DNA from 4 places in the Cellulomonas endometrii genome. Region 2 is predicted to be linked to each of the others. Evidence: riboswitches for the same ligand, from Rfam matches in the RefSeq annotation. Region 2 holds a riboswitch; each other region holds the start of a gene.
The links. A riboswitch is a leader RNA that binds a small molecule or an ion and turns the genes downstream of it on or off. The one in region 2 is predicted to bind S-adenosylmethionine.
Positions count from the first base shown of each region.

Region 1 (7,600 bases), on a different contig from region 2:
AACCGTTCCGCGGTGCTCGCCGCACGGTGCTCCTGCGGATCTTCGCGACCTTCCACGGCGATCGCGTCGTCCTGCTGCTCCACGCGTACGACAAGGGACGTGACCCGTCGGAACGACGGCAGCGCCGGGAGATCGCGGCGGCCAGGCGCCACCTCGCCGCCTGGCGGGCGAGCACTTGACGTCCCATGTGCGTCAGCACATAAGATCAGCCAGGACAGCACGGGAGGTGCGCCATGGCCACGACGCCGTACCGCCAGATCGCAGAGGACGTCCGAGCGGGGTGGACCCCCGACGTCCAGGCCGTCGCGAACCGGACGGGGGCCGATCTCCGTGCCCGGCTGGCAGCGGACGAACGGCTGGGCCAGGACATCGCGGCACTCCGCCGGGAGAACCACCTCAGTCAGGCACAGCTCGCGCAGCGGGCGTCGGTTCAGCAGGCGGACATCAGCCGCATCGAACGCGGGCTCGGCAACCCGACCAGGGACACGCTGGTGCGCCTCGCGTCCGCGCTGGGTGGGCGCCTCACCGTCGTCGGTGAGCCTGCTCCCGGGGAGGACTGAGGTGGGACCGCGGGCAACGCGCCGGGGAGCGCCGGCTCACCGGTCGGCGAACCGCGGCACCGGCAGCCCGTCGACCGCGACGGCGCACCCGAGCACCGCCCCGCCCAGCGGGTCGCCGTCGGCCGCGGCGGTCGTCACGAACAGCCGCCCGGCACCCGGCGCCCCGAACCCCGGGCACGTCACGTCCGGCGTCGGCGCCTCGACCACGCCCACCGGGGTCCCGTCCGGCGAGACCCGCAGCACGCACCCGGCGCCGTACACCGCGAGCCACAGGCACCCCTCGGCGTCCACCGCGGTGCCGTCCGGGGTCGGCCCGTCCGGGTCGAACGCGAGGAGCACCTCCGGCTCCCCGCACGTGCCGGACGCGACGTCGTACGGCATCCGGAACACCACCCCGGCCGCGGTGTCCGTCAGGTAGCACGTGCCGCCGTCGGGGCTCCACGCCAGCCCGTTCCCGATGCCGACGCCCGTGTGCACCGCCCGGACGTCGAGCCCGTCCGCAGCGGCGGACCCGTCGGCGGACCCGCCGGACGACACCCGGTAGACCGTGCCGTCACCGGGTGACCCGTCCCGCGGCATGCTCGCCACCCAGAACCGCCCGGCCGGGTCGCACCCGCCGTCGTTGAACCGGTACCCGGCCGGCATGTCGCCGGGCCGGGTGACCGGTCCGAGCGTGGTGCCGTCGTGGACGCCGAGCCCGTCCGCGGTCGCGAGCAGCAGCCCCCCGGACGCGGTGGGCCAGGCGACCCCCACCTGCGACGGGACGTTCGACAGGCTGTCCCGCAGGGGGTCGCCGCCGGCCCACCGGTGCACGGTGCGGCCGTCGATGTCGACCCAGACCAGCGCGTCCGCCGACGCGTCCCAGAGGGGCCGCTCCCCCAGCTCCGCGCGCGCGTCCCCGAGCACCTCGGCGCGACCGGTCACGGTGCCGGCCGCCCGGGCAGCGGCCACCAGGTCGGGGACCCGGAGGCGGGTGGCGGGCAGCGGGACGGCGCGCAGGTCGGTCATCGGCCGACCCTGGCACGCCGCCCAGCGACCCGCACGCGCAGCCCTCCGCGTGTGGTCCCCGTCACGAGTAGATGACGCATCAGGGGCACTGGACACCCTCCGGGGCGGGCTCTACGGTGGCCACACCATCCAGAGCGGCCGAGAGACCTGGCTCGTCGACGTCGCAGCAACCCCCCTCCTCGTGAGGGTGTGGGTGCTTCCGCCAGGTTCGATGGAGCTGACGATGAGCAGTACTGGCGCACCCGCGCACCCCACGGCCGACGACGCGGTGGCCGACGGCCTCGGTGCCGTCGACCGCCCCACCGTGTCGTTCGAGCTGTTCCCGCCGCGGAACCCGGACGCCGCACCGCGGCTGTGGTCCACGGTGCAGCAGCTCGCCGCCGCGCGCCCGGACTTCGTGTCCGTCACCTACGGCGCGTCCGGCAGCACCCGGCAGACCACCCGGGCGCTCGTGCGGCGGCTGCTGCGCGAGACGTCGCTCAGCCCGATCGCGCACCTGACCTGCGTGGGCACCTCGCGGGAGGACCTGACCCGCACGGTCGAGGAGTTCCTGGACGAGGGCGTCCGCTCGTTCCTGGCGCTGCGCGGCGACCCGCCCGCCGACGAGTCCTGGCGGCCGCACCCCGAGGGCCTGCCGACGGCGAGCGCCCTGGTGGCGCTGCTCCGGGAGATCGAGCGGCGCCGGTGCGCCACCAGCCCCGCGCAGGCCGTCCGCGCGGCGAGCCGGCCGCTGTCGGTGGCGGTCGCCGCGTTCCCGCGGGGCAACGCCGGCTCGGGCAGCACGCGGGAGCAGGACATCGCGGCGCTGCTCGCCAAGCAGGAGGCCGGCGCGGACTTCGCGATCACCCAGGTGTTCTACGACGTCGACTCGTACTGCGAGCTCGTGGCGCTGGCCCGGGACGCGGGCGTCGTCATCCCGATCATCCCGGGGATCATCCCGATGACCGACCCCGCACGCCTGCGCCGCGTCCAGCAGCTCACCGGCGTGGAGGTGCCGGCGCAGGTCCTCGACGTGCTCGACGCGTTCGACCCCGAGGACCCCGTCGACGTCGGCCGCCGGCACCGCGCGGGCACCCGCCTGGGCGTCGACCTGGCGAACGCCGTGCTCGACGGCGGCGCGCCCGGCGTCCACCTCTACACCTTCAACACCCCCGGCCCCGCGCTGGACCTGCTGGAGGGCGCCGGCCTCGGTGGCGACGCCCCCAGCGCGCACAGCCGCGTCACCGCGGCCCCCCTCGACGACCCGACCCCCGTTCCCACCAGCTGAGGCGAGACATGACCGAGCACACGCACCCCTTCCCCGCCGGCACGATCCTGGGCTACCCCCGCATCGGGCCGCGCCGCGAGCTGAAGAAGGCCCTCGAGGCGTTCTGGGCCGGCCGCGCGAGCGCCGAGGAGGTCGAGGCGGCGGCCGCCGACCTGCGCCGCCGCACCCGCACCCACCTGGCCGGGCTGGGCCTGGACACCCGCCTGCCCGCGATCCCCAGCGCGTTCTCCTTCTACGACCACGTGCTCGACGCCGCGACCGTGCTGGGCGCGGTGCCGGAGCGGTTCGCCGACCTGACGACGGCCGACGGCGGGCTGGACCTCGCGGGGTACTCCACCGTCGCCCGCGGCCGCGGGGACGACCTGCCGCTCGAGATGACCAAGTGGTTCGACTCGAACTACCACTACCTGGTCCCGGAGATCGGCCCGACGACGACGTTCCGCTACGCGAGCGACCGCCCGGTGCGCGAGCTCGCCGAGGGCCTGGCCGACGGCGTGCTCACCCGCCCGGTGCTCGTCGGGCCGGTGACGTTCCTGGCGCTGGCGAAGCCGACCGAGGACGCGCCGGAGGACTTCCTGCCGATCGACCGCCTCGCCGACGTGCTGCCGGTCTACGCGGAGCTGCTGCGGGACCTCGCCCGCGCCGGCGCCACGTGGGTGCAGCTCGACGAGCCCGCGCTGGTGTCGGAGTCGACCGGCGTGCCCGCCGACCGGCTGCTCGCCGCGGCGGCCGAGGCGTACCGGGCGCTGGCCACCGCGCTGCCCGCCGCCGAGCGCCCCGCGATCCTCGTGGCCGCGCCCTACGGCGACCTCCGCGACGCCCTGCCCGTGCTCGCGGGCACCGACGTCGAGGGCCTCGCGATCGACCTCGTGCGGGGCGACGTCCCGGCGGAGCCGGTGCCGGGCCTGGGGTCGAAGGTGCTCGTCGGCGGCGTCGTCGACGGCCACAACGTCTGGCGCGCCGACCTCTCGGCCGCGCTCGGCACGCTCGAGCGTCTGGAGGGCCTGGGCGCCGCGCAGGTCGCGGTCGCGACCTCGACGTCGCTGTTCCACCTCCCGCACGACGTGGAGGAGGAGCAGCAGCTCGACCCGACCCTGCGGTCGTGGCTGGCGTTCGCGGACCAGAAGGTCGGCGAGGTCGTCACCCTGGCGACGGGCCTGACCGAGGGCCGCGAGGCCGTGCACGCGGAGCTGCTCGCCGCCGCCGACGCCCGCCGGAGCCGCGCCGAGGCGCCCGGCGTCGTCCGCCCGGAGGTCCGCGACCGGCTCGCCGCGCTGCCCGCCGACGCGTTCCACCGCGGGCCGTTCGACGCCCGCCGCGACGCCCAGGCCGCCCGCCTGCGCCTGCCGGCCCTGCCCACCACGACGATCGGGTCGTTCCCGCAGACCCCGGAGATCCGGGTGGCCCGCGCCGCGTTCGGCCGCGGGGAGCTGACCGCCGCGCAGTACGAGGACGAGATGAAGGCGGAGATCCGCCGCGTCGTCGAGCTCCAGGAGGAGATCGGCCTGGACGTCCTCGTGCACGGCGAGCCCGAGCGCAACGACATGGTGCAGTACTTCGCCGAGAACCTCGACGGGTTCGACGTGACGCAGCACGGCTGGGTGCAGTCCTACGGCTCGCGCTGCACCCGCCCGTCGATCCTCTGGGGCGACGTGTCGCGCCCGGCACCGATCACCGTGCCGTGGACGACCTACACGCAGTCGCTCACCCCGAAGCCGGTCAAGGGCATGCTCACCGGGCCGGTCACGATCCTCGCGTGGTCGTTCGTCCGCGACGACCAGCCGCTCGCCGACACCGCGAACCAGGTGGCGCTGGCGCTGCGGGACGAGATCGCCGACCTCGAGGCCGCCGGCACCGCGATCGTCCAGGTCGACGAGCCCGCCCTGCGGGAGCTGCTGCCGCTGCGTGCCGAGGACCACGCCGCCTACCTGGACTGGTCGGTGCGGTCGTTCCGCCTGGCGACGTCGGGCGTGCGGCCGGACACCCAGATCCACACGCACCTGTGCTACTCGGAGTTCGGCGAGGTGATCGGCGCGATCGACGGCCTGGACGCCGACGTGACGTCGATCGAGGCGGCCCGCTCGAAGATGGAGATCCTGGCCGACATCGCCGCCGAGGGCTACCCGCGCGGCATCGGCCCGGGCGTCTACGACATCCACTCGCCGCGCGTGCCGAGCGAGGCGGAGGTCACCGAGCTGCTCTCGGAGGCCGTCCGCGCGATCGACCCGGCGCAGCTGTGGGTGAACCCGGACTGCGGGCTGAAGACCCGGCGGTACGCCGAGGTCACGCCGTCGCTGGAGCACATCCTCGCGGCGACGCGCACGGTGCGGGCGGGCCTGGCGGTGCCGACCGCCTGACGGCCCCGGACGCGACGACGCCCCGGTCTCCCCGCGCGGGGGACCGGGGCGTCGTGCGCGCCGTGCCGCCGGCTCAGGCGTTCGCGTGCTGCTCCGGCTGCGACGCGTCGGCCCGCTGCTCGATGGTCGCCGGTGTCCCACCGGTGGTGACCTCGATGCGGCGCGGCTTGGCCTCCTCGGCCACGGGGATGGTGAGCGTCAGCACGCCGTCGGCGTACGACGCGGAGATGGCGTCGAGCGCCAGGCCGCGGCCCACGGTCAGCTGCCGCGCGTAGGTGCCGACGGGGCGCTCCTTGGCGAGCCACTGCACGCCGTCCTCGGTCCGCGCCGTGCGCTGGGCGCGGATGGTGAGCGTGCGGTCGTCCACGTTCACGTCGATCGAGCCCGGGTCGGCTCCCGGCAGGTCGACGTGCAGGACGTAGTGGTCGCCGGCGCGGTACAGGTCCATCGGCATGGTCGCCGCGGCCCGCTGCGAGCCGAGCACCTGGTTCATCAGCCGGTCCATCTCCTGGAACGGGTCGAATCGCGTAGCCACAGCCCGTCACCTCCTCCGAGCGATCGGGCCCCGGACGGTCCGGGACCGCGGTGCTGTCCCGGGCCTGGTCGGCCCGGGAGGGCTACGAGACATGTTTTAGCACTCTCGTGTGGTGAGTGCCAGATCGGTCCCCGGGTGTTCGCTCAGAGATGAACGCGCTGGTCAGGCGCTGCGGACGTCGCCCTCCACCCGTCGCCCGAGGGCGTCGACGATGCGCACGTCGGCGTCCAGCCACGGCACCGTGAGCCACTGACCGCGCGGCAGCCAGCGCAGCGCGTCGTGCTCGACCAGCGGCTCGGGCGTGCCGGCGACGACCTCCGCGAGCCACAGCCGCATCGTGTACCGCTCGCTCAGCCGCCAGCACCCGTCGTCCGGCCCGGGCAGCTCGTCGCCCAGGCCCACGCGGACCCCGAGCTCCTCGCGCAGCTCGCGGTGCAGGGCGTCCTCGGGCGCCTCGCCGGGCTCGACCTTGCCGCCGGGGAACTCCCACCGCCCGGCGAGGCTGGCGGGCGACCGCCGCCGCGCGGCCAGCAGCTCCGCGGGGGCGTCGAGGTCGTCGACGATCGCGGCGGCCACGACGAGCACGGGGAGGTCCATGCGGAAAGTCTGCCAGCGCGACATGTCCTGCGCGTTGCGCCGTCGCGACGCCCCGGGTGGAACGTTCGAGCGGACACGTCGTGGGCGTGTCGGCCGGAACCGTCCACCCGGGAGGCAGCGGGCGGGTCAGGCGACCAGGACGAGGCCCGCCAGGCTGACGGTGGCCGCGACGAGCGTCGACGCCGCACCGAGCGCGAGCGGCCGGCCGCCCGTGCGGACCAGCCGGCCCAGGTGGATCTGCGTCCCCAGCGCGGTCATCGCGGCGCCGAGCAGCAGGGTGGTCACGGGCTTCACCGCCGGCAGCACCGCGTCGGGCAGCACGCCCGACGACCGCACGGCCACCGCCACGACGAACCCGACGACGAACAGCGGCACGAGCGGCGGCCGTCCGGCACCCGGCCGACCCGCGTCCGGCGGGGCGGACGCCCGCCGCGCGACCCCGACCCCCGCGACCAGCGGCGCGAGCAGCACCACGCGCGCGAGCTTCGCGACCACGGCGACCGACAGCGCGGCGGCGGACACGGTGCCCGCCGCCGCGACCACCTGCGCGACCTCGTGCACCGACATCCCCGCCCACAGCCCGGCGGTCCGGTCGGAGAGCCCGAGCGCGGCGGCGGCGAGCGGCACCCCGACGATCGCGAGGCTGCCGTACACGGTGACCAGCGCGACCGCGGTGGCGACCTCCTCCTCGTCGGCGTCGGCGACCGGGCTCATCGCGGCGACCGCGGCGGCGCCGCAGATCGAGAACCCGGTCGCGACCAGCAGCGTCAGCGCGCGCCCGACCCCGAGGCGCGGCCCGAGCCACCGCGTCGCCGCGAAGGTCGCCGCCACCGTGACCAGCAGGACCGCGGCCTCGGCGACGCCGAGCCCCAGCAGGTCGCCGACCGACAGCTGCAGCCCCAGCAGCACGACGCCCGCCCGCAGCACCCGCCGGCCGGTCCACGCGAGGCCGGGCTCGAGCGCCGCGGGCAGCAGCCCCGCGGACCGCGCGACCGCCCCGAGCAGGATCGCGACCAGCAGCCCCGGGAGCACGGGGACGGCGCGGGTGAGCGCGAGGCACGCCGCGGAGACGCCGACCGCGACGAGCACGCCCGGCAGCAGCACGGGCAGGAGCGCGCGCCCGGCGAGGGCGGAGCGGCGGGGGACGGCGGGGACGGGGGGACGGGCTGCGGCACCCTGCCACGATCCGCGACGCCGGCGCCCGCCGGAACGCCCGATGCCCTCGCACCCTCTAGCCTGACGCTATGGCCCCGGACGCACCCGGCCGACGCGTCCC
Region 1 is NZ_CATKPC010000020.1:23,567-31,166, reverse strand. It holds gene QNH85_RS17070 (hypothetical protein) at 1-179, shown strand, start outside; gene QNH85_RS17065 (helix-turn-helix domain-containing protein) at 234-560, shown strand; gene QNH85_RS17060 (SMP-30/gluconolactonase/LRE family protein) at 597-1,568, opposite strand; SAM riboswitch class I at 1,691-1,786, shown strand; gene QNH85_RS17055 (methylenetetrahydrofolate reductase) at 1,792-2,835, shown strand; gene metE (5-methyltetrahydropteroyltriglutamate--homocysteine S-methyltransferase) at 2,844-5,192, shown strand; gene QNH85_RS17045 (Hsp20/alpha crystallin family protein) at 5,266-5,727, opposite strand; gene QNH85_RS17040 ((deoxy)nucleoside triphosphate pyrophosphohydrolase) at 5,890-6,324, opposite strand; gene QNH85_RS17035 (YeiH family protein) at 6,451-7,428, opposite strand; gene QNH85_RS17030 (LysR family transcriptional regulator) at 7,569-7,600, shown strand, end outside.
Region 1: it holds a riboswitch for S-adenosylmethionine, as region 2 does, so the genes downstream of both, QNH85_RS17055 (methylenetetrahydrofolate reductase) here and QNH85_RS17345 (aminotransferase class V-fold PLP-dependent enzyme) in region 2, are expected to answer to the same signal.

Region 2 (7,600 bases):
GGGTCTACGTCGACCCGCCGGCGCGCGGGCTCGGGCTCGCCCGCGTCCTGATGCGCGAGCTCGAGGCCCGGGCGGTGGCGCTCGGGTGGGCGCGGCTCGTCCTGGAGGCCGGGCTGCAGCAGCCCGAGGCGATCGGGCTGTACCTGTCCCTCGGGTACGAGCCGGTCGAGCGGTACGGCGAGTGGGCCGACGTCCCCGACTCCCGGTGCTTCGCGAAGGCCCTGGCCGGTGCCGGTGCCGGTGCAAGTGCCGGTGCCGGTGCCGACGCGGCGGGGCGTGGGTCGCGCGCGGTGCCGCCGCCGGTCCCGGGGCCGGACGTCGAGGTCGTGCTCGACCCTCGCCCGGGCGCCCTCGCGGCGGTGGTCGCGCGCGTCGGCGGCCGTCCCGCCGGCACCGCGTCGCTGGGCCGGCCGCACGGGCTGACCGAGGGCGACCCGGGCACGACCGCGGAGCTGCTCGGCGTGGACGTCCGCGACGGGTCCCGGCGGTCGGAGGTCGTCGCCGCGATGGTCCGCGCGCTGGAGGCGGCGGCGATGGACGCCGGGACGCGCGCCGTGGTGCTGCGGACGAGCGTCGCCGAGCCGGGGGCGCTGACCCTGTACCGGGCGCTCGGGTACCGGCCGGTGCTGCCGTTCGGCGACTGGGAGGGCGACCCGCTGGGCCTGTACCTCGGCCGCACGCTCACGCCCCCGGCGGTCTGACCCGCCGACACCGGGGACCGGCATGTGGACGCGCCGTGGTGCCCCGCCCGCCCGGCCGGTTACCGTGCTCGCGTGTTCCTGAGCCGGGTCTGTTGTCGCTGAGCTGACGACCTCGCGCGCCCGCGGCCGGTACGGCCCTCGCCGCGCACCCCGCCCCACCCCTCGAGGACACCCCATGGCTCAGCCCGTCCTGGACCGCGCGCCCGCGGCCGCCGCACGTCACCTGCCCGTCGTCCTGCCGCTCGCCCGCCGGCACGCCCCGGCTCCCGCGCATCCGCCCGCGCCCGACCCGACCATCCACGTGCTCGCCCCCGACTACGGCGTGCGCACCGTGGAGTCGCGCCCCGGGTCCGAGTCGGCGATCGCCCTGGCCGCGGTGCACGCCGACGTCATCCGGCTCGAGTTCTCCGTCGCCGTGCCGTCCGTGGGCGCGCTGTCGCGGGTCGCCGCCCTGGTGGAGGAGGCCGTCGCCGCGTCGGGCCGCGACCGGGCGGAGGTGCGGGTGCTGCTGGACCTGGAGGTGGTGCTCGCGGGCGACGAGAGGACCGCCCGCCGCAAGCGGTCGCAGCTCGAGCACCTCGACGCCCTGGCCGGGCTCACGTGGTCGCCGGCGGACACCCGGGTCGTGACGACCGCCGACCGCCTCGTGGCCGAGGTGCGCGAGCTCGCGCGCCGGGCCGGCGTCGACGGGGTCGTGCTGCACCCGCTGGCCGGCGGACCGGCCGCCGCGGCGCAGCTCCGGGCCCTCGTCGCCGCCTGAGGCCCCGGAGCCGCGCGGGCTGGAGCGGCTGCTCGCTAGGTTGAGTGCGTGACTCGTCTGTGGCACTGGGTGCTCGCCGGCCTCGCGCTGCCCGCGGTGCTCGTCGGCGGGTGGCTGGTCCTCGCGCTGGTGCTGGGCATGTCGCCGGCGGACGTCCTGGCCGGCGCGGGCTACAGCCTGTACCTGGTCGCGTTCCTCACGCTGCCGTGCACGGCCGCGCTGACGGTGGTCGGCCTGGGCGTGCTCGCGGTCGCCCCGTCCCTGCCGCCGCGGGGCCGGCCGGCGCGTGCGGTCGCGATCGCGCTCACCACGCTCGCGACGGCGGTCGTCACCACCGCGGCCGCGACGCTGCTCGTCGTCGGACCGCCGTCGGGCGCCGGCACGTCGTGGCCGTCCGTGATCGCGAACGGCGCCGTCCTCGCGCTCGTCCCGACGGCGCTCGCCCTCGTCGCGCTGCTGCGCTGGCGGCCGCGCGCGGCCGCGGAGCCCGCGGCGCCGGCGGTCAGCCCTCCAGCGCCGCCAGCGCCTGCTCCAGGTCGTCGCTGAGGTCGGCGGGGTCCTCGAGCCCGACCGACAGCCGCACGGTGGACTCCGCGATGCCGACCGCCGCGCGCCCGGCCGGGCCGAGCTTGCGGTGGGTGGTCGTCGCCGGGTGCGTGACCAGGGACTTCGCGTCGCCCAGGTTGTTCGAGATGTCGACGACCCGCAGGGCGTCGAGGAACGCGTACGTCGACTTCTTCGCCACGTCCGGCCCGGCGCCCTCGGGCACCCGCAGGTCGAACGTCACGACGGTCCCGCCGCCGTCCTGCTGCGCGAGCGCGAGGTCGTGCTGCGGGTGCGACGGCAGGTACGGGTACCGGACCGACGCGACGGCGGGGTGCTGCTCCAGCCGGCCGGCGAGGGTCAGCGCGGACGCCGTCTGGTGCCGCACCCGCAGCGACAGCGTCTCCAGGCCCTTGAGCAGCACCCACGCGTTGAACGGGCTGAGCGAGGGCCCCGTGTTCCGGATCAGCGTCTGCACCGGGCCGTGCACGAACGCGTCGGTGCCCAGGATCGCCCCGCCGAGGACGCGCCCCTGCCCGTCGATGTGCTTGGTCGCCGAGTACACGACGACGTCGGCGCCGAACGCGAGCGGCCGGGACAGGACGGGCGTCGCGAACACGTTGTCGACCACGACGACCGCGCCGGCCGCGTGCGCCAGGCGGCTGACGGTGGCGATGTCCACGAGGTCCTGCATCGGGTTCGACGGGGTCTCGAAGAACACGACGTCCGCGGGGGTGGCGAGCGCGGCCTCCCACTGCTCGGGGACGTGCCCGTCGACGTAGTCGGTCCGGACGCCCCACTTCGCGAAGATCTCGTCGAAGATCACCACCGACGACCCGAACAGCGCCCGGGCGGCGACCACGCGCGACCCGGAGCGGACCAGCGCCGCGAGGGCCGTGAACACCGCGGACATGCCGGACGCCGTCGCGTAGCAGGCCTCGGCGCCCTCGAGCAGGCGCAGCCGCTCCTCGAAGCTCGACACCGTGGGGTTGCCGTACCGGGAGTACAGGAACCGGTCGCTCTCGCCGGCGAACGCGGCCTCCGCGTCGGCCGCGTGGGCGTAGACGTACCCCTGGGTGAGGAACAGCGCCTCGGACGTCTCCTGGAACCCGGTGCGGACGGTGCCGCCGCGGACCGCGAGCGTGTCCGGCCGCAGCCCCTCGCGCGGGAGCCGGTCGTCCTGCCAGTCGCCGGGGCCGGGGGTGGTCACGCCTCCCGCCACGGGAGCCCCTCGGCGCGCCAGCCCTGGTGGCCGCGGCGGCCGTCGGGGCCGACGTCGCCCTCGAACCCGCTCAGGACGTTGTACGCCGGGCCGAGGCCCGCGGCGGTCGCGGTGCTCGCGGCGGCGACGGAGCGCACGCCGGACCGGCACAGGAACACGACGGGCCGCGGGTCGTCGGGCGTGATCCCGGCGCGCGCGAGCTCGTCGAGGAACCGCGGGTTCGGGCGGCCGAACGCGTCGGTCCACTGCACGAAGGCGGTGCGCTCGGCGGTGTCCTCGCCGGCCAGGTCGCCCGTGTCGGGGACGCCGATGGTCTGCCACTCGCCCTCGGTGCGGACGTCGACCAGGACGGCGCGCTCGTCGGACGCGAGCAGGTCCCAGGCCTCCTGCGGGGTCAGGTCGCCGGCGTAGCCGTGCCCGTGCCGCGCGCTCACAGCGGCCGCACCCGGGCCGTGGCGGACGCGGGCAGCACGACGGCCTGCGCCACGATCACGCGCTGGCCGTCGAAGGTCGCCGCGGGGGCGCCGTGCAGCTCGTAGCCGTCGGCCAGCGCCTCGCTGACCCGTTCGCAGAACGAGCGGTCGTCCGGCCCCGTCAGCAGGCGGTAGCGCAGGCGGTCGTCGGTGTCGGTCATGCGTCTCCTCCATCGGACCTGGCGGAAGCACCCTCGGCCGGTCCGGCTCGCGAGGAGGCGGACCGCGGGTTGCTGCGGCGTCGACGAGCCAGATCTCTCGGCCGCTCTGGATGGTGCGGCGATGCTACGCCATCGGCCGGGGGCGTCACTCCCCTCGTCCACGGCCGGTCCACGGCCGGTCCCCTTCTGGTCCGCGGCGGGTTCACCCGTGCCGGTGGCTGGACGCCGGTTGACACCTCCGCCGCGCCCGCCCCATCCTCGTGGCAGGTCATGAGCGCCAGCGCGAAGCCCCGGCTCGCTGGCCGGCAACCCTCCCTCCGCGGCGGGGTGCCCCGGGTGACGACCTGGCCGTCCACCGTCCGGTGGCCGGCAAGCGCGGGGTGACCCGGTCGACGCACCGGGCCCCCATCGATCCACCCGGGGGTCCTCCCATGTCCGTCTCCACCGCCACCACGTGTGCCACCGCCGTCACCGCCGAGCAGGCGCTGCTGCCCGTCGTCGGCTGGGACACGCTCGTCCCGCTGGTCGACGGCCGGTCCGTGCCGTACGCCAACCTGGACTACGCGGCGTCCGCGCCGGCGCTCGAGTCCGTCGCCGCGCGGGTCGTCGAGGTGCTGCCGCTGTACGCGTCCGTGCACCGCGGCGCGGGTTACCTGTCGCAGGTGTCGACGGCCCTGTACGAGGCCTCCCGGTCGGCGGTCGCGCGGTTCGTCGGGGCCCGCGAGGACGACGTCGCGGTCATCACGCGGAACACCACCGACTCGCTCAACCTGCTGGCCGGGTGCGTGCCCGACGGCGGGCGGGTGCTGGTGCTCGACGTCGAGCACCACGCCAACCTGCTGCCCTGGGTGCGGTCCGTCCGCGGCTCCGGCCGGGTGGCGACGGTCCTGCCGTCCGCGCCGACCGTCGCGGAGACGCTCGTCGCCCTGCGCGATGAGCTGGCCCGGCAGCCGTACGCCCTGGTCACGGTGACGGGCGCGTCCAACGTGACCGGCGAGGCACTGCCGATCGCCTCGGTGGTGGCGCTCGCGCAGGAGGCGGGAGCGCGCGTGGCCGTCGACGGCGCGCAGCTCGTCCCGCACCGCGCGTTCTCGCTGGCCGAGTCGGGCGTCGACTACGTGGCGTTCTCCGGGCACAAGACGTACGCGCCGTTCGGGGCGGGTGCGCTCGTGGGGCGCCGGGACTGGCTGGACGCCGGGACCCCCTACCTCGCCGGCGGCGGCGCCGTCCGCGACGTCCGCACCGACCGGACGCTGTGGCAGCCGGCGCCCGCGCGGCACGAGGGCGGCTCGCCGAACGTGCTCGGCGCGGTGGCGCTCGCGGAGGCGTGCGACACCCTGGCGGCCCTGCCCGACGGCGCGCTCGCCGCGCACGAGACGGCGCTGCGGGACCGGCTGCTCGCGGGCCTCGCGACCGTGCCCGGCGCGCGGGTGCTGCGGCTGTGGTCCGACTCCGCCGACCCGGTGGGCGTCGTGTCGTTCACGCTCGGCGACCACGACTCCGGGCTCGTCGCCGCGTACCTGTCGGCGGAGCACGGGATCGGCGTGCGGGACGGCCGGTTCTGCGCGCACCCGCTGCTCGCGCGGGTCGGCGTGACCGGCGGGGCGCTGCGGGCGTCGGTCGGCGTCGGCACCACGACCGACGCGGTCGACCGGCTCGTCGCCGGGCTCCACGCGTTCGTCGCCGACGGGCCGCGCGCCGCGTACGAGGTCGTCGACGGGTGCTGGACGGTGGCCGGGGACACCCGGCCCCGGCCCGCGGTGCCCGGCATCGACGCCATCGCCGCCACCGCGGCCGCCGCGTGCGGCCCCGCGGTGGAGGACTGAGACCGCGGCCCGGGTCGGCCCGAGCGGGGGGCAGGCCGGCCCGGGTCGCGCACGCCCGCCACGGGGTCAGCGGACGGTGACGCCCAGGTGCTCCGCGAGCGCGTCCGCCAGGTCCAGCAGCTGCTGCCGGCTGATCGTGGCGCCCTTGAGGCCCGCGGTGCCGTCCAGCCCGGCCAGGTCCGCGCCGCGCAGGTCGACCTCCCGCAGCTGCGCCCGCGTGACGTCGAGCCGCCCGACCCGGCAGTCCTCGAACCGCACCCGCGCGGCCTTCACCCCCGCGAGGTCCAGGTCGCCGATCGTGCAGTGCACGAACCGGAGGTCCTGCACCCGCGCGTCCCGCAGGTTCAGGTAGTCGATCTTCCCGCCCTCGACGGTCACCCGGTCCCACGAGCTGCCGAACGCCTCGAACGCGCCGAGCCGGCAGTCCCGCAGCGTCACGTCCCGCCACGACCCCGACCGGGCCCGCAGGGTGCCCGCGCGGCAGTCGGTCAGCGTGGTGTCGACCAGGTGCGCGTGGTCGAGCTCGGCGCCGCCCAGGTCGCAGCCGCGCAGCAGGCACTCGATCACCCGGGCGCTCTCCGCGTCGGCGTCGGACAGGTCCAGCGCGTCGAGGAGCAGGCGGTCGTAGTCGCCCTCCGGCTCCAGGGTGCCGGTCCAGCGGTCCAGGGTGTCCTCGCGCGGGGTCGTCATGGGACCAGCGTGGCACCCGGGTGTGACGTCACCCCAGCGGCCGCACCTCCGAGCGCAGGTGCAGCTTCCCCTTCCGCGCGTCCCAGGCCGTGACCACCCACCCGTCCCCGTCCCGCGCGACGGACACCGCGGGCGTCGCGGGCAGCAGCACGGGGGAGGCGAACTCCACGTCCCACGTGTACGTCCTGCCGCGCCGGGCGCCGACGTCGGCGAGCGCCCGGGCCGCGGTGAACATGCCGTGCGCGATGGCCCGGGGGAACCCGAGGGCCCTGGCCGTCAGCGGGGACAGGTGGATCGGGTTGGCGTCCCCGGACACCGCGGCGTACCGGCGCCCGGCGTCGGCGCCCAGGGCCCAGCGGCCGGTGGGCGCGGGCGGGACGAAGTCGGGCCGGGGTGCGTCCTCGGGCGGGGCACCGGGCACCCGGACGCCGGGCGCCAGGTACGTCGAGACCCCGCGCCACGCGGCGGGGGCGGACCCCGGGTCGCCCGCGCGCCGCACCTCGGACACGAGGTCGACCTGCGCGCCGCGGCGGTGCGGCCGCAGGTCCTGCGCCCACGCGCGGATCTCGAGCACGTCGCCGAGCCGCAGCGCCTGGCGCTGCTCCACCCGGTTGGCCAGGTGCACGATGCCGAGCGGGGGCATCGGGAAGTCGGGCCGCACGATGAGCGCGATCGCGACGGGGAACGCCAGGACGTGCACGTATCCGGCGGGCAGCACGTCGCCGGCCGGCTCGCCGACCAGGTGCTGGTACGCGGTCAGCTGCTCGGCGTCGGGGTGCACGCCGTCGAGCCGGTGCGTCACGGCGGGCAGCGCCGCCGCGGCGCCGGAGCCCTCGCCGCGGCGCAGCACCCGGCGCACCTGACCGCCGACGGCGGCGCGGCCCGACGCGAGGCCGGCGCGGGCGTACAGCTCCCCGAGCCGGGGCGGCGCGCCGAGGACGACTTCGCGTCCCGCCCCGGTGGCGACGGCCGTCACCGGCCGACCATGCTCTGGCCGCACACCCGCAGCACCTGCCCCACGACCCCGCCGGCCTGCGGCGACGCGAGGAACGCCACGGCCTCGGCGACGTCGACCGGCAGGCCGCCCTGCTGCAGCGAGGACAGCCGCCGCGCGACCTGCCGGGTGAGCGCGGGCATGCGGGCGGTCATGTCGGTCTCGATGAACCCGGGTGCGACGGCGTTGGCCGTGCCCCCGAACGCCGCGAGCAGCGGCGCGGTGGCCTG
Region 2 is NZ_CATKPC010000021.1:16,044-23,643, forward strand. It holds gene QNH85_RS17315 (GNAT family N-acetyltransferase) at 1-701, shown strand, start outside; gene QNH85_RS17320 (hypothetical protein) at 877-1,461, shown strand; gene QNH85_RS17325 (hypothetical protein) at 1,510-2,007, shown strand; gene QNH85_RS17330 (O-succinylhomoserine sulfhydrylase) at 1,964-3,214, opposite strand; gene QNH85_RS17335 (rhodanese-like domain-containing protein) at 3,211-3,660, opposite strand; partial or broken gene QNH85_RS17340 (DUF1737 domain-containing protein) at 3,684-3,860, opposite strand; SAM riboswitch class I at 3,867-3,977, opposite strand; SAM riboswitch class IV at 4,127-4,242, shown strand; gene QNH85_RS17345 (aminotransferase class V-fold PLP-dependent enzyme) at 4,292-5,686, shown strand; gene QNH85_RS17350 (pentapeptide repeat-containing protein) at 5,753-6,376, opposite strand; gene QNH85_RS17355 (MaoC family dehydratase) at 6,405-7,352, opposite strand; gene QNH85_RS17360 (3-oxoacyl-ACP reductase) at 7,349-7,600, opposite strand, start outside.

Region 3 (7,600 bases), on a different contig from region 2:
TCGGCACGCCGGAGCAGGTCGCGGAGGCGCTGCTGGCGTACTACGACCGCGGTGTCCGGATCATCTCGGCGCGCGGGTACGACCTGCTCGACGACGCCGTGGACTTCGGCCGGTACGTCATCCCGCTCGTGCGCGAGGGGGTCGCCGCCCGCGACGCCGCCGCTGCCGCCGCCGCGGCCTGAGCGGGACGCGGCGTGCGGTTCCAGCTGCTCGACATCGTCTTCAACCCGCCGCACCCGGTGACCGGGAGGGCGGTGCCGCCGGCGGACCGGCTCGCGCGCACGGTGCGGCACGCCGTGCTGGCCGAGGAGCTGGGGTTCGACTCGTTCGCCGTGGGGGAGCGGCACGCCGGCGACGTGCTGTCGTCCGCCCCCACGGTGATCCTCGGGGCGGTCGCGGTGTCGACCAGCCGCATCCTGCTGTCGACCGGCGTCACGGTCCTGGCGCTGCTCGACCCCGTGCGGGTCGCGGAGGACCTCGCCACCGTCGACCAGCTGTCCCGCGGGCGGCTGGAGATCGTCATCGGCAAGGGCAACGAGGTGCTGCAGTACCCGCTGCTGGGGCTCGACGTCGGCAGGCAGTACGAGTACCTCGAGGAGAACTACGAGCTGCTCCGGCTGCTGCTGTCCGAGGAGGACGTGACCTGGGAGGGCCGGCACCGGCACCGCCTCGAGCACGCCACCACCCTGCCCCGCCCGTACGCGGGTCCGTTCCGCATCTGGCACGGGTCGGCGACGTCCCGGTTCGCGGTCGAGCTCGCGGCGCGGTGGGGCGACCCGGTCGTCACGGCGAACGCGCTCCAGCCGCGGGAGAACTACCAGGTGCTGATCGACCACTACCGCGAGCGGTACGCCGCGCACGGGCACGACCCGGCGGCGGCGTTCGTCGGCGCCGGGTCCGGCGGCCTGTTCCTGGCCGACACCACCGAGGCGGCGGTCGCCCAGTACCGGCCGCTGTACCAGGGGCAGGTGGACGCCGCTGCGCGCCGCGGGTACGGGGCGGACGCCGTCGGGAGGGCGCCGAGCTTCCGGACCCTGGAGGAGGCGGTCGAGCGCGGGCCGGCCCTGGTCGGGTCCCCGGAGCGGGTGGCCGAGAAGATCCTCGACTACCACGCGTCCTACGGGCACGTGCTGCAGTCCGTCTCGGTGAACCACCTGCTCGACCCGGCGGAGCAGGAGGACGTGCTGCGCCGGTTCGCCGAGGAGGTCGCGCCGCTCGTGAGGGCCGAGGTGACGACCGACCTGTGGAGCGCGGCGGACCCGCGCCGGGCGGCCGGGTTCACCGCGGCGACACCCGGATCCGGCATGTGAGAACCCCGCGGCGGCTCCTTGACCGGCCCCGCCGCCGCGGGTTCCCTCACCCCCGGGTGACGAGCGCCAGCACCAAGGCCCGGCTCGCTGGCCAGCAACCCTTCGACGTGACGGGGTGCTCCGGGAACGACCTGACCCGACCGCGACCGCGGGACGGGTAAGCACGGCAACGGCCGCCGGACCGCGCCCCCGCGCGCTCCGGCCCCGCGCCGGCCGGCCCCTGCCGGCGACCACCAGGAGCTCAGCATGACCACACCTCCCCGCCGGCGGGACGCCCGCTCGGGCGCCGCCGCCGCCCTCGCCGCCACGACCCTGCTGCTCGGCGCGTGCTCGGGCGGCGCGGGCGGCTCCGGCGGTGACGGCCCCACGGACGCCGCCGCGTCGGCCGAGCCCGTCGAGGGCGGCGACCTCCGGTTCGCGATCACCGTCGACTCCCGCTGCATCGACCCGCAGCAGGTCGGCAACAACGACGCGATCGCCGTGGCCCGCCAGACCGTCGCGTCCCTGACCGCCCAGGACCCGGAGTCCGGCGAGATCGTGCCGTGGCTCGCCGAGAGCTGGGAGGTCGGCGACGACGCGTCGAGCTACACGTTCCACCTGCGGGACGACGCCGTGTACGCCGACGGCACGCCGATCGACGCCGCGTCCGTGAAGACGAACTTCGACACGATCGTCGCCCTGGGCGCCACGGCGTCGCTCGGCTCGCAGTACCTGGTCGGGTACGAGGGCACGACGGTCGTCGACGAGCGGACCGTGACCGTGGACTTCGCCGCCCCGAGCGCGCAGTTCCTGCAGGCGAGCTCGACGTTCTCGCTCGGCCTGCTGTCGCCCGCGTCGGCGACGCTGACGCCCGAGGAGCGGTGCGCCGGCGACTACGTGGGCTCTGGGCCGTTCGCGGTCGAGTCGTACACGCAGGACCAGGAGGTCGTGCTCTCCAAGGTCGACGGCTACGCCTGGGGCTCGGCCGCGAACGACCACACCGGCGAGGCCTACCTCGACACCGTGACGTTCCAGGTCATCCCCGAGGCCTCGGTCCGCGCGGGCAGCCTGCAGTCCGGCCAGATCGACGCGACGGCGGCGATCAACCCCGTCGACCAGGCGCAGTTCGACGGCAACGGGTTCTGGCTCGAGCAGCGCGCCAACCCCGGCGTCGCCTACCAGCTGTTCCCGAACGAGTCGAGCCCGCTGGCGTCCGACGAGGCCGTCCGCGTCGCCATCTCGAAGGGCATCGACCGGCAGCAGATCGTCGACACCGTCCTGACCGAGCGCGACCAGGCCGCGTCCGGCGTGCTGTCCCACTCCACGCCGCTGTTCGAGTCACTCGCGGACGACCTCGCCTACGACCCGCAGGGCGCCGAGCAGCTGCTGGACGACGCGGGCTGGGCGGTCGGCGACGACGGCATCCGCGAGAAGGACGGCCAGCGGCTGTCGACGACCGTGACGTTCTGGCAGGACCCCGCGCCGCTCGAGCTGGTGCAGCAGCAGCTCCGGCAGATCGGCGTCGACCTCCAGCTCCAGCACGTCGAGATCGCGGAGTCCACGGCGATCAAGGCCGACGGGGACTTCGACTTCGACTACTACAACCTCACCCGGTCCGACCCGGACGTGCTCCGGACCGTGTTCTCCGCGAACGCCCGCAACATCAACAAGCGGGCGCCGGAGGAGGTCGACGACCTGCTCGACCGGTCCGCCGCCGCCACCGACCCCGCCGCGCGCGAGGAGCTGGTCACCGCGGCGTCGCGGCTGCTGATCGAGCACGGTCACGCCATCCCGGTCTACGAGCTGTCGACCACGATCGCCGCCGCGGAGCACGTGCACGGCCTGACGTTCGAGGGCTCCAGCCGGCTGGACTTCTACGACGCGTGGGTGGACGCCAGCTGATGGCCCGGTACCTCGTGCGGCGCGCCGCCCAGGGCCTGCTCGTGCTCTGGGCGGCGTTCACCCTCGCGTTCTTCGTCCTCTACCTGCTGCCCAGCGACCCCGCCGCGCTCGCGGCCGGCGCCGGCGGCGAGGTGCAGGACGTCGACCCGGCGCTGCTCGACGACCTGCGCGCGCAGTACGGCCTGGACCGGCCCGTGCTCGTGCAGTACGCCGACGCGCTGTGGCGGGCCCTGCGGCTGGACTTCGGGGCCTCGTACCAGTCGGGCGCACCGGCGGGGACGCTCGTCGCCCAGGCGCTGCCGGAGACCCTGAAGCTGACGGGTGCCGCGCTGGCGCTCGCGGTGGCCGGCGGTACCGTGCTCGCCGTCGCCTCAGTGCTGCCGCGCAGCCGGGCGCTGCGCCAGGCGCTGTCGGCGCTGCCGCCGCTCGGGGTCGCGCTGCCCACGTTCTTCGTGGGCCTCGTGCTGCTGCAGTGGGTGTCGTTCCGCGCGGGGCTGCTGCCGGCGATCGGCAACGACGGGTGGCGCAGCCTGGTGCTCCCCGCCGTCACGCTGGCCGTCCCGCCGGGCGCCCAGCTCGCCCAGGTGCTGTCCCGCAGCCTGCGCAGCACCCTCGGCGAGCCGTACGTGGAGACCGCCCGGGCGAAGGGCGCCGGGCGGCTGCGCGTGCACCTCGGGCACGCCCTGCGCAACGCGGCGATCCCCGCCTTCACGATGCTCGGCGTGGTGGTCGGCTCCCTGCTCGGCGGGGCGGTCGTCACGGAGACGGTGTTCTCGCGCGTCGGGCTGGGGCGGCTCACCGTGCAGTCGGTCGACCAGCAGGACGTGCCGGTGGTCCTCGCCGTCGTGGTGCTGTCCGCGCTGGTGTTCGTGGTCACCACCCTCGTCGTCGACCTGCTGTACCCGCTGCTCGACCCGCGGATCCAGTCCCGCGGTCGGCTCGGGGCGGTGGCCGCGTGAGCGCCGCCGTGTCCGGCCCGCTGGCGCGGACGACGGACGAGATCGAGATCACCGACCGCGAGGACGCGCGGTCGATCCTGCGCCGCGGCCGGGTGCGCGGCGCCGGGGCCACCGGCCCGCGGGTCGCGCGGGCCGCCCGGTACCTGGTCCGACGGCCCGGGCTGGTCCTCGCCGGCCTGGTGCTGCTGCTCGTCGCCGCGTGGGCTGTCGCACCGGGGGTGTTCGCGTCCGGCGACCCTCTGACGGGGGTCCCCGCGGACCGACTGCAGCCGCCGTCCGCCGCGCACCTGCTCGGCACCGACCACCTCGGCCGCGACGTCTGGACCCGCGTCGTGCACGGCGCCTCGCTGTCCCTGCGGACGACGACGCTCGCGGTCGCGGTCGGCCTGGTCGTGGGCTCGCTGCTCGGCCTGCTCGCGGGATTCCTGCGGGGGTGGGTGGACGACGTGGTCGGCCGGCTGGTCGACGTCCTGCTCGCGGTGCCCAGCATCCTGCTGTCGCTGGCGATCATCACGGCGCTGGGCACCGGTGCGGCGAAGATCGCCGTCGCGGTCGGCATCGGCGCGGTCGCGACGTTCGCGCGCGTGATGCGCGCCGAGGTGCTGCGCACGTCCACCTCGGTCTACGTCGAGGCGGCGCGGGCGTCCGGGTCGCGGTGGTACGCGGTGCTGCTCCGGCACGTGCTGCCGAACTCGTCCGGACCGGTCCTGGCGCTCGTCGCGCTGGAGCTCGGGGCGGCGGTGCTCGCCGTGTCCGCGCTGAGCTTCCTCGGCTACGGCACGCCGCCGCCCACCCCGGAGTGGGGGTCGCTGGTCTCCGGCGGCCGCGACTTCCTCGCCACCGCGTGGTGGCTGACGACCCTGCCCGGGCTCGTGATCGTCGCGGTGGTGCTGGCCGCCAACCGCGTGGCGCGCGCCCTCGAGACGACGGGAGACGACCAGTGACGCAGGAGGACCGGGGCACGGAGCCCGTGCTCGAGGTGCGCGGGCTGGAGGTCGCGTACCGGACGGCCGGCGGCGGGACCTACCGCGCCGTGCGGGGCGTCGACCTGACCGTCCGCGCCGGCGAGGTCGTCGCGCTGGTGGGGGAGTCCGGCTCCGGCAAGAGCACCACTGCCCACGCGGCGCTGCACCTGCTGGCCCGGGGCGGCGCCGTCACCGGCGGCACCGTGCGGCTCGCCGGCCGGGACGTGTCGCGGCTGACCGACAAGGAGCTGCAGGCGGTGCGCGGCCGCGAGGTCGGGCTCGTGCCCCAGGACCCGACCGTCTCGCTCAACCCGGTGCAGCGCGTCGGCGACCAGGTCGCGGAGGTGCTCGTGATCCACGGGCTCGCCCGGCGGGCCGAGGCGCGCCGCCGCGCGGTCGAGCTGCTGCGGCGCGCCGGCATCGACGACCCCGCCGCCCGCGCCCGCCAGTACCCGCACCAGCTGTCCGGGGGCATGCGCCAGCGGGTGCTCATCGCCGTCGCGATCGCCGCCGGCCCGCGCCTGCTCGTCGCGGACGAGCCCACCAGCGCCCTCGACGTCACGGTGCAGCGGCGGATCCTCGACCACCTGGATCAGCTCGTCCGCGACCAGGGCACGGCGCTGCTGCTCATCACGCACGACCTCGGCGTGGCGGCCGACCGCGCCGACCGGATCGTCGTGCTCGAGCGTGGGGTCGTGGTCGAGGAGGGCACCGCCGAGGAGGTGCTGCACGCCCCGCAGCACCCGTACACGCAGGCGCTCATCGCGGCGGCCCCGAGCCTCGCGAGCGAGCGGCTCGTCGCGCCGGCGTCGGTCCCGGTGCCCGCGGCGTCGACCGGGGACGGCGTCCCCGTGCTCGAGCTCGCCGACGTGCGCAAGGCCTTCCCGCTGCCGCGCGGCGCCGCGTCCCGGGCGGTGCTCGCGGTCGACGGCGTCAGCCTGCGCGTCCAGCGCGGCCGCACCTACGCCCTGGTCGGCGAGTCCGGGTCCGGCAAGAGCACCACCGCGCGGCTCGCCCTCCGCCTGGAGCGCCCGTCGTCCGGCCGCGTGCTGTTCCGGGGCCAGGACATCACCGCGACGCGCGGCGAGGCCCTGCGGCGGCTCCGGCGCGGGTTCCAGGTCGTCTACCAGAGCCCGTACGCGTCGCTCGACCCGCGGTTCACCGTCGAGCAGGTGATCACCGAGCCGCTGCGCGCCTACGGGATCGGCACCCGCGCCGAGCGGTCCGCGCGGGCCCGCGAGCTCGTCCAGGACGTCGCGCTGCCCCCCGACGCGCTGCGGCGCAGCCCTCGCGAGCTCTCCGGCGGGCAGCGGCAGCGCGTCGCGATCGCCCGGGCGCTGGCGCTGCGGCCGGACCTGGTCGTGCTCGACGAGCCGGTGTCCGCGCTCGACGTGTCCGTCCAGGCGCAGATCCTCGAGCTCCTGGTGCGGCTGCAGGCCGAGCACGGGCTGACGTACCTGTTCATCTCGCACGATCTCGCCGTGGTCCGGCAGGTCGCCGACGAGGTCGGGGTGCTGCACCACGGGCGGCTCGTGGAGCAGGGCACCGCGGAGCAGATCCTGCTGGACCCGCGGGAGGAGTACACGCGGGAGCTCGTCGCGGCGATCCCCGGCGGGCGGGTGCGTGCGGCGGTGGTGGGCTGAGCGGCCCGGCGCCGGACGTAGACTGGGGGTAGCCCGGTATCGAGGACCTCTCCGTGAGGCGACGACCCGGATCCAGCATCGGAGGGCGTCATGCCCGTCCACCCCGTCTCCAGCTCCACGTCCCTGCGCACCGGTGAACCTGTCGTGCCCGAGGCTCGTGCCGGAGGTGACGTGGGCGCCACCGGCGACGACACGCTGCGGCTCGCGTCCATCTTGGTCAGCGGACTGCCCGCGATGCTCGGGACCGACGACGAGCCCACGACGTACACGGTGCCGGTCGTGTTCACCCGCCAGGTGACCCACCCCGAGAAGACGGCGATCGAGGGCCGCGACAGCACGCAGCGGCTCGCCGAGCGCGGCTACCCGCGGGTGACGCTCAAGGTCTCCGACCGGCGCCTGCTGATCGGGAACACCACCCTGGGACAGCTGCGTGACGGCCTGGCTCACGAGCTCGTCGCCCTGCTCACCGACATCGACGGCGACCTGAGCGAGCAGCGCGGCCGGGAGGACGCCGAGGCCGTCGCGCGCGAGTCCGCCGCCGCCGACCGTGCGGCGAGCGTCCAGCACCTCGTCGAGGAGATCCGGTTCGTGTAGCGGCAGAACGCTGATCCGGCACGGCAGCGAGCCGACCCCTGCATGCCGTGGTCGACGGCGAGACCCCGCATACGCTGCGGTCATGGGCGCAGAGCAGCTGAGCTTCCGGACGACGATCGGTGTCGAGGTCAAGGGCGAGACCTGGAGCTGTGTGGAGATCCCGGACTCCGCGGAGTTCTTCGGCACCGGGAGGACGGTCCGGGTCGACGCGGCCGTCGACGACGTGCTGCTGGAGAACGTCGGCGCGA
Region 3 is NZ_CATKPC010000006.1:168,852-176,451, forward strand. It holds gene QNH85_RS09115 (LLM class flavin-dependent oxidoreductase) at 1-182, shown strand, start outside; gene QNH85_RS09120 (LLM class flavin-dependent oxidoreductase) at 195-1,310, shown strand; SAM riboswitch class IV at 1,366-1,480, shown strand; gene QNH85_RS09125 (ABC transporter substrate-binding protein) at 1,557-3,191, shown strand; gene QNH85_RS09130 (ABC transporter permease) at 3,191-4,150, shown strand; gene QNH85_RS09135 (ABC transporter permease) at 4,147-5,094, shown strand; gene QNH85_RS09140 (dipeptide ABC transporter ATP-binding protein) at 5,091-6,758, shown strand; gene QNH85_RS09145 (hypothetical protein) at 6,849-7,352, shown strand; gene QNH85_RS09150 (DUF1905 domain-containing protein) at 7,435-7,600, shown strand, end outside.
Region 3: it holds a riboswitch for S-adenosylmethionine, as region 2 does, so the genes downstream of both, QNH85_RS09125 (ABC transporter substrate-binding protein) here and QNH85_RS17345 (aminotransferase class V-fold PLP-dependent enzyme) in region 2, are expected to answer to the same signal.

Region 4 (7,600 bases), on a different contig from region 2:
GCGACCGCGGTGAGCCGGAGGGTCGCCCACACCCCCTCGAGCACGGACGGCCACGTGAGGTACGTCGCGACGACGTCCCACTCCCACTGCGGGTTGGTCAGCAGCGAGCTGACGACCATCGCGAGCAGGACGGCGACGCCCGCGGTGGCGACCCACCGGCCGGGGTGCCGGGCGGGTCGGACGGGCAGGTCCGCGAGCGCCGGGGCGGTGGGCGCTGCGGGCGGGCGCAGGGCGAGGTCGGTCACGAGGTCACCAGCCACTTCTCGAAGGCGTGCGCGCCGACCGTCTCGGGGTCGGCGGCGGGGTCGAACAGGGGCGTGTAGCCCGCGGCGCGGTAGAGGCCGACGGCCTCGGGCTGCCGCGGCCCGGTCGTCAGGTAGATCCGCGGGTAGCCGCGCGCGGCGGCGCGCGCCTCGAGCTCCGCGAGGACGACCCGGGCCAGGCCCCGGCGCCGGTGCGCCGCGTGGGTCCAGATCCGCTTGAGCTCGGCGGTCCGGACCGCCGGCGTCCCGTCCTCGGTGCGCGCGCCGGCGCGGGTCAGGCGGGCGGGGTCCCCGAGCTCGGGCTCGTGGCGGCGACGGAACGCCCCGCCCGCCACGGGCTCGCCGTCGTCGAGCACGAGCACGAGCTCGCCGTCCGGCGGCGCGAACTCCTCGGCGCCGTAGTGCTCGAGCTCGTCGCGCAGCTGCGCCGGGGTCAGCAGCCGCTCGTACCGGGTGCCGTACTCGTGGGCGAGGCCGTCGAGCAGCGGGCGCACCAGCGGGTCGTGCAGCGCGACGGCGCGGACGGTGAGCCGGGCGGCGTCGGGGTGGGCGGCGTCGGGGTGGGCGGCGTCGGGGTGCGCGGGCGCCGGTGTCGGCAGCTCGGTCGTGGTCATCGGATCACCTCGGGGTCGGTCGGGCGGAGGGCGTGGCGCCCGGTCAGGTGGTGGCGAGCGCGGCGGACGGGCGGAGCCGGAACAGCCCGGCGTGCTGCAGCGCCGGGACGACGCGGTCGACGAGCGCGTCGAGGTCGGCCTCGGGCGCCGAGGGGCGGACGACGAACCCGTCGGCCGCGCTGGCGTCCACCCAGGCGGCCGCCAGCGCGGCGAGGTCGGCGCCCGTCCCGGCGAGCACCGGGACCCGCGCGCCGGCGTGGGCGGTCCCGCCGCCGTCCCCGGGCCGGGCGAGCGCGAGCCGGGCGGCGGCGGTCTCCGGGTCGTCCGCGAGCGCCACGTCGACGTCGGCGAGCACCCGCACGGCGCCGGCCGGGCGCCCGGCGACGGCCGCCGCGTCCCGCACGAGCGAGCGCAGCCGCGCGCCCTGCGCGACGTCCGGGACGGCGATCCGCGCGACGGCCCCGCGCCGCCCCGCCCACGCGGCCCCCGCCGCACCGGAGACGGGGAGAACCACGCAAGGCCACCCCGCCGCGGGGCCGGGACCGGGACGGCGGCCGCCCGGCCCCACCGCGAACCGCACCCCGTCGTGGTCGACGCGGAACCGGCCGTCGGGGTCGAGCAGCAGGGCGCCGGCGTCCCCGGGCCCGTCCCCTCCCCTCGACCGCCGCCACGGCAGCCTCCGCGCCGCCGCCACTCGCGCTCGTCCGCACCCGGCGCGGGGCCGGAGAGCAACCAGCCCGCGGGTCCCCGCCCGGCGCGCTGCACGCCCCGGACCGCCCCCGCCACGTGCGCGGGGTCGACGTGCTCGTGCGCCACCCCGGCGACGAGGGCGGTGCCGGTGCCGAGCGGCGCGACCCGGGCGGCGGCCACGGCGGCGTCGAGCCGGCCCGGGACCTGCCGGCGGCCGGGGTGCAGCAAGAACGCGTCGCCCAGCAGGACCAGGTCGAGCAGGCCGCGGACGGCCCGGTGCACGAGCCGCGCCAGGCGCTCGCCGTCGAAGGGGCGCGGGACGACCACGCCGTGCGGGCCGTGGCCGCCGGGGCGGGCGCCCAGCGCCGTCAGGTCGACGGCGAGGACGACGTGCCGGTCCTCGGGGCGGGCGGGGCCGGGCGGGGCCGGGCGGGGGGGGGGGGGGGGCATGGCGGGGCTCCGTTCGCGGGCGGCAGGGCGGGACGGCGCGCGGCAGCGCGGACCGGGGTGCCGGACGGGGTGGGGTGCGGCCGGTGGGGTGCGGCCGGTGGGACGCGGACCGGCGGGCCGCGGCGCGAGGTCGCGCGCGGGGCGCTGCGCGCGCTCGGCGCGGCGGGGTGCGGGAGGTCAGCGACAGCGACAGGAGGCGGCGCGCGGGGCGACGGCGCCCGGCAGGCCGGCGGGCACGGCGCAGGGCCGTGCGGCGCGGGAGGACGGACGCGCGGTCGGCGTCGGCGTGCTCCGGTTCATGCGTGCTCCTCGGTGCGCCCGCCGGGGGACGGGCTCGCGTGTTGCCCCACTGCCGGCGGCAGCGGGCCTGGTCCTCACCCGGGGCACCCACCCGCGCGGGGGGTTGCCGTCCGACGAGCCGGGGCTTGGTGTCGGAGCTCATGACCACCGGGCCTCACCGCCGGTGCTGCTCGGCGTGACTCGGTGCCGCGGAACTTAGGGACGCCGCGCTCGGGAAGTCAACGAGCCGGGTGCGGCGTCTCGCATGGCGGAGCGATGTCACCGCGGGGGCGACGCACGGTCCCGGATCGTGAGAACTCCCCCGCGCACCGTCGGCCCGCGCGCCCGCCGGTGCTAGACAGCCGCCCGAGGTCACGAGTCCCAGCGCCAAGCCCCGGCTTGCTGGGCAGCAACCCCACGTCACGGCGGGGTGCTCCGGGAGATGACCTGGCCGTCGGCCGGGGCTCACCCCCCGTTCCGCCGCGCGGCAAGCGTGATCGACCCGTCTGCGAGGCACCCCATGACGTCCCGTCCCCCTGCCGTCGTCGCCCTCTCCGGCAACCCGCGGCCCGGCTCCCGCACCCTCCAGGCCGCCCGCGCGGTCGCCGCCCGCGTCGCGGAGCACCTGACCGACGGCCCCGCTCCCGCGGTCACCACCGTCGACCTGGCGGAGCTCGCGGGCGAGGTGCTCGCCCCGGTGCACCCCGCCGCCGACGACGCCCTGGCCCGGCTCGCCGCCGCCGACGTGGCGGTCGTCGCGACGCCGGTCTACAAGGCGTCCTACACCGGGCTGCTCAAGGCGTTCCTGGACCTGTACGGCCCGGACGGCCTCGCCGGGGTCGTCGCCGTCCCGCTGGTCGTGTCCGGCAACCCCGCGCACGCGCTGGCCGGCGAGGTGCACCTGCGGCCGGTGCTCGTCGAGCTCGGCGCCGTCGTGCCGACCCGGGCGCTCGCGGTCACGGAGGCGCAGCTGCCCGACCTCGACGCGGTGCTCGACGCCTGGCTGCTGCGGTCCGGCGCGGCGCTGCGGCGCGCTGCGGGCGTGCCCGCGGACCCCGCCGTCACCCGTCCGGCCGTGGCGGTGGCCCGGTGACCGCCGAGCACACGGACCTGTCGGCGCTCGAGCGGCTGCTCGCCGAGCAGGACGAGCGGCAGCTGGACGCCCAGGAGTTCAAGTCGGTGTTCCGCCGGCACCCCGCGGGCGTCGCCGTGGTGGCGCTGCGGCACGAGGGGCAGCCGGTCGGGTTCACCGCCACGTCCGTCATCTCGGTGTCCGCCGCCCCGCCGCTGCTCGCGTTCTCGCTCGCGTCCACCTCCTCGTCGTGGCCGGCCGTCTCGGGGGCCGCGACGCTGGCGGTGAGCTTCCTCGCGGACCACCAGCACGACGTCTCCGCCCGGTTCGCAACCAGCGGGATCGACCGGTTCGCCGCCGGCGGGTGGTCGTCGCTCGCGACCGGTGAGCCCGTGATCGACGGCGCGGTGTCGTGGGTGCGGGCGCGGGTGCTGCAGCGCACGCCCGTGGGCGACAGCTACCTGGTCTCGCTGCGGGCCCTGTCCGCCGGCTCCCCCGCCGCCGACACGGCTGGGGGCGCGGCCGGGGACGCGGGCCGCCCGCCGTCCCCGCTCGTCTACCACGACCGCACCTACCACCGGATCGGCGGGCACTCGGCGCTCTGAGGCGCCCCGACGCCCCCGCACCGACCGTCACCCCGCACCCGCGCGCCCCTCGGAGGACCGCATGACCACCCCACCCCTGTTCCTCGGCGTCGACGTCGACGGCGCCGGCAGCCACCCCGCGGCCGCCGCCGTCACCGGCCTGAGCGGCGCCGACCTCGTCTCCGGCGCCCGCCTGGCCGGGACGGTGCGCCGCGCCGAGAACGCCGGCTTCACCTTCGCGACCTTCGCCGACGCGGTGCTGCCCGCCGCGCCCGGGGCCACCACCTCGGCGCGGCTGGACGCGGTCACCCGCGCGGCGTTCGTGTCCCGGACCACCACGGCCCTCGGCCTGGTGCCGGAGGTGCCGACGACCTACCCCGAGCCGTTCCACGTCGCCGCGCAGCTCGCGTCGCTCGACATCGCCGCGTCCGGCCGGGGCGGCTGGCTGGCGGCCGTCACCCCGGGCGACGCGGCACCCGCGGCGTACGGCCGGGCGGCGGTGCCGGACCTGGACCGCGAGGCGCGGGACGTCGTCCAGGTGGTCCGCGACCTGTGGGACTCGTGGGAGGACGACGCGGTGATCCGGGACGTCGCCACCGGCCGGTACGTCGACCGCGGCCGCGTGCACCGCGTCGACTTCCGCGGTGCGAGCTTCTCCGTCGTGGGCCCGCTCATCACGCCGCGGCCGCCGCAGGGCCAGCTGGTGGTGCTCGCGCGGGCGGGCGACGTCGCCGCCGGCCGGCCGGGCGAGGACCTGGTGGACGTGGCCCTCGTCGGGGGCGCGGGCGGTGCGGGCGTGGGCGGTGCGGGCGTGGCGGGCGCGGACGTGGCCGGCGCGCTCGCCGCCGCCCGGGAGGCCCGCGGAGCGACCCCGGGCGCACCGCTCGCCGCGGTCGAGATCGAGGTCGTCCTCGACACCGCCGACCGCACCGGGCGCGAGCGGCTCGCCGAGCTGGACGGCACCCGACCGCCGGCGCCCGGCCGGGCCCTGCGGCACGTCGGCGACGCGGCGGGGCTGGTCCGGCTGCTCACCGAGCTCGCGGCGTCCGAGGAGGTCGCCGGCGTGCGGCTGCTCCCCGCGGTCCTCGACGTCGACCTGCCCGTGCTGGCCCGCGAGGTGCTGCCCGCCCTGCGCGCCGCCCGGCTCGCCGCCGCCCCGCGCGCCGGCGCGACCCTGCGCGACCACCTGGGCCTGCCCCGTCCCGCCCACCGCCTCGCCGGGTCCGCCCGGCAGTCCGCCTGAGGAGTCCCGCCATGTCCGAGCACCCCCTGACGCGCCCCGCGGCGCAGGTCCACTTCGGCGTCTTCTTCCAGGGCGTCAACCACACGACCATCTGGTCCGACCCCGAGTCCGGCTCGCAGACGGACTTCGCGTCCTTCGAGCGCGTGGCCCGCACCGCGGAGCGCGGCCTGTTCGACGCCTTCTTCCTCGGCGAGGGCCTGCGGCTGCGCGAGAGCCGCGGCGCCCTGCACGACCTGGACGTGGTGGGTCGCCCGGACGCCATCACGCAGCTCGCGGCGCTGGCGGCGGTCACCGAGCGGATCGGCCTGGTCGCCACCCAGAACACCACCTACAACGACCCCGTCGACCTCGCCCGGCGCCTCGCCGGCCTGGACGTGCTGTCCGGCGGGCGCGCCGCGTGGAACGTCGTGACCACGGACAACGCCTGGACCGGGGAGAACTTCCGCCGGGGCGGCTACCTCGACCACGCCCGCCGGTACGACCGCGCCGAGCAGGTGCTGGCCACCGCCCGCCGGATCTGGGACGCCTGGCCCGCCGCCGACGCCGGCGACGTGGCCCACGTGTCCGTGCACGGCGAGCTGCTGGACGCGGAGGTCGACCCCACCACCCCCCGCAGCCCGCAGGGCCACCCGGTGATCTTCCAGGCCGGCGACTCCCCGCAGGGCCGCGACTTCGCCGCCCGGTCGGCGGACGTGATCTTCAGCCGGCACGGGAGCGTGCTCGCCGACGCGCTGGCGTTCGCCGAGGACATCCGTGCCCGCACGGTCGCCGCCGGCCGGCCCGAGGACGACGTGAAGATCTTCCCGGGCACCGCCGTCGTGGTCGGGGACACCGCCGCCGAGGCCGAGGAGAAGGACCGCTGGGTCCGGTGGAACCAGGTCAGCCCCGCCACGGCGCTGCACGTCGTCGGCACGATCTGGGGCGAGGACCTCAGCGGCTACGACCCGGACGGCCCGCTCCCGGCGCACGACCCGGTCGTCGCCGAGCTCGGCGCGGAGGGCGGGACGTCGACGACCGGCGCCCGCACCCACGAGGTCGCCGCGCGGTGGCGGTCGCTCGCCGAGGCGGAGGGCCTCTCGATCCGGCAGCTCGTCGTGCGCGTCACGGGCGAGCGGGGGTTCGTCGGCACGCCGTCGGCCGTCGCGGACCGCCTGGTCCAGTTCGTCCGGACGGGCGCGGTCGACGGGTTCAACATCAGCCCCTGGATCATCCCGTCCGGGCTGGACGACATCGTCGACCGGGTCGTGCCGGAGCTGCAGGAGCGCGGGGCCTACCGCACCGCGTACGCCGGCACGACGCTCCGCGAGCACCTGGGCCTGCGGGGGCCGCTGACCCGCCGCGGCCCGTCGGGGGCGCACCCCGCGGCGGACGCGCGCACCCCGGAGCTCGTGGCGCGCTGACGCACGGCCCGCGCCCGCCCGGCGGCCCGGATCTCACCCGCCGGTCCCGGGAACAATCGAGGCGTCCCGGACGTCATGCTGCCGTGGACACCTCGACCCCCGGAGGCCGCGTGCCCGACGACGGCCTGGCCGCCGAGATCGCCGCCGGCGAGCGCACCGACACCGGCGCGCACCTCGCCCTGGCCCGGCTGCGCGCGCGCCTGGACAGCACGCCGTGGCTCCGGCTGACGTACAAGGTCGTGGTGACGGTCGTCGGCGGGTCGGTGGTCGCCGTCGGGATCGCCCTGCTCGTCCTGCCTGGGCCGGGCTGGCTGCTGATCTTCCTGGGTCTCGGCATCCTCGGCACCGAGTTCCCGGCGGTCCGCCGCCTGACGGACCGCTTCAAGGCCTTCGTGATGCGGGTGTGGCAGTCGTGGCGGGACCGCCGGGCGCGGCGCCGCGGCGAGAGCGCCGGATAGGTCAGCTCCCCGCCGCCTCGTTCCCGCACGCGTCGGAGGCGCCGGCGACGGGGTTCTGCGCCTCGAGCCGGTTCTCGGGGTCGAGCGCGCCGAGGACGGCGAGCGCGATCGCGTCGAGCTGGTCGACCTGCTCCGCGGTGAGGCGGTCGACGACCAGCCGCCGGACCTCCGCGACGTGCGTGGGGGCGGTCGCGACCACCTTCCGCCAGCCGTCCTCGGTGAGCGTCGCCAGCGTGGAGCGCCGGTCGTCGTCGGAGCGGGTGCGCGTGAGGTAGCCGCGCGCCTCCAGCCGGGCCGCGACGTGGGACAGCCGCGGCAGCGTGGCGTTGGTGCTGGCCGCGAGCCCGCTCATCCGCAGGGTGCGCTGCGGGGCCTCGGACAGCTTGGCGAGCACCAGGTAGTCGTAGTGGGACAGGTCGGCATCGCGCTGGAGCTGGTGGTCGAGCGCGGTCGGCAGCAGCTCGGCGACGGCCTCCAGCCGCATCCAGGCCTGCAGCTCGCGGGCGCTGAGCCAGCGCGGGTCGTCGGTCATGGCGCCATCCTACCG
Region 4 is NZ_CATKPC010000006.1:155,839-163,438, reverse strand. It holds gene QNH85_RS09090 (amino acid ABC transporter permease) at 1-245, opposite strand, end outside; gene QNH85_RS09085 (GNAT family N-acetyltransferase) at 242-877, opposite strand; gene QNH85_RS09080 (hypothetical protein) at 921-1,391, opposite strand; SAM riboswitch class IV at 2,351-2,463, opposite strand; SAM riboswitch class IV at 2,667-2,796, shown strand; gene QNH85_RS09075 (NAD(P)H-dependent oxidoreductase) at 2,817-3,389, shown strand; gene QNH85_RS09070 (flavin reductase family protein) at 3,386-3,973, shown strand; gene QNH85_RS09065 (LLM class oxidoreductase) at 4,035-5,195, shown strand; gene QNH85_RS09060 (NtaA/DmoA family FMN-dependent monooxygenase) at 5,207-6,595, shown strand; gene QNH85_RS09055 (PGPGW domain-containing protein) at 6,706-7,053, shown strand; gene QNH85_RS09050 (MarR family winged helix-turn-helix transcriptional regulator) at 7,055-7,585, opposite strand.
Region 4: it holds a riboswitch for S-adenosylmethionine, as region 2 does, so the genes downstream of both, QNH85_RS09075 (NAD(P)H-dependent oxidoreductase) here and QNH85_RS17345 (aminotransferase class V-fold PLP-dependent enzyme) in region 2, are expected to answer to the same signal.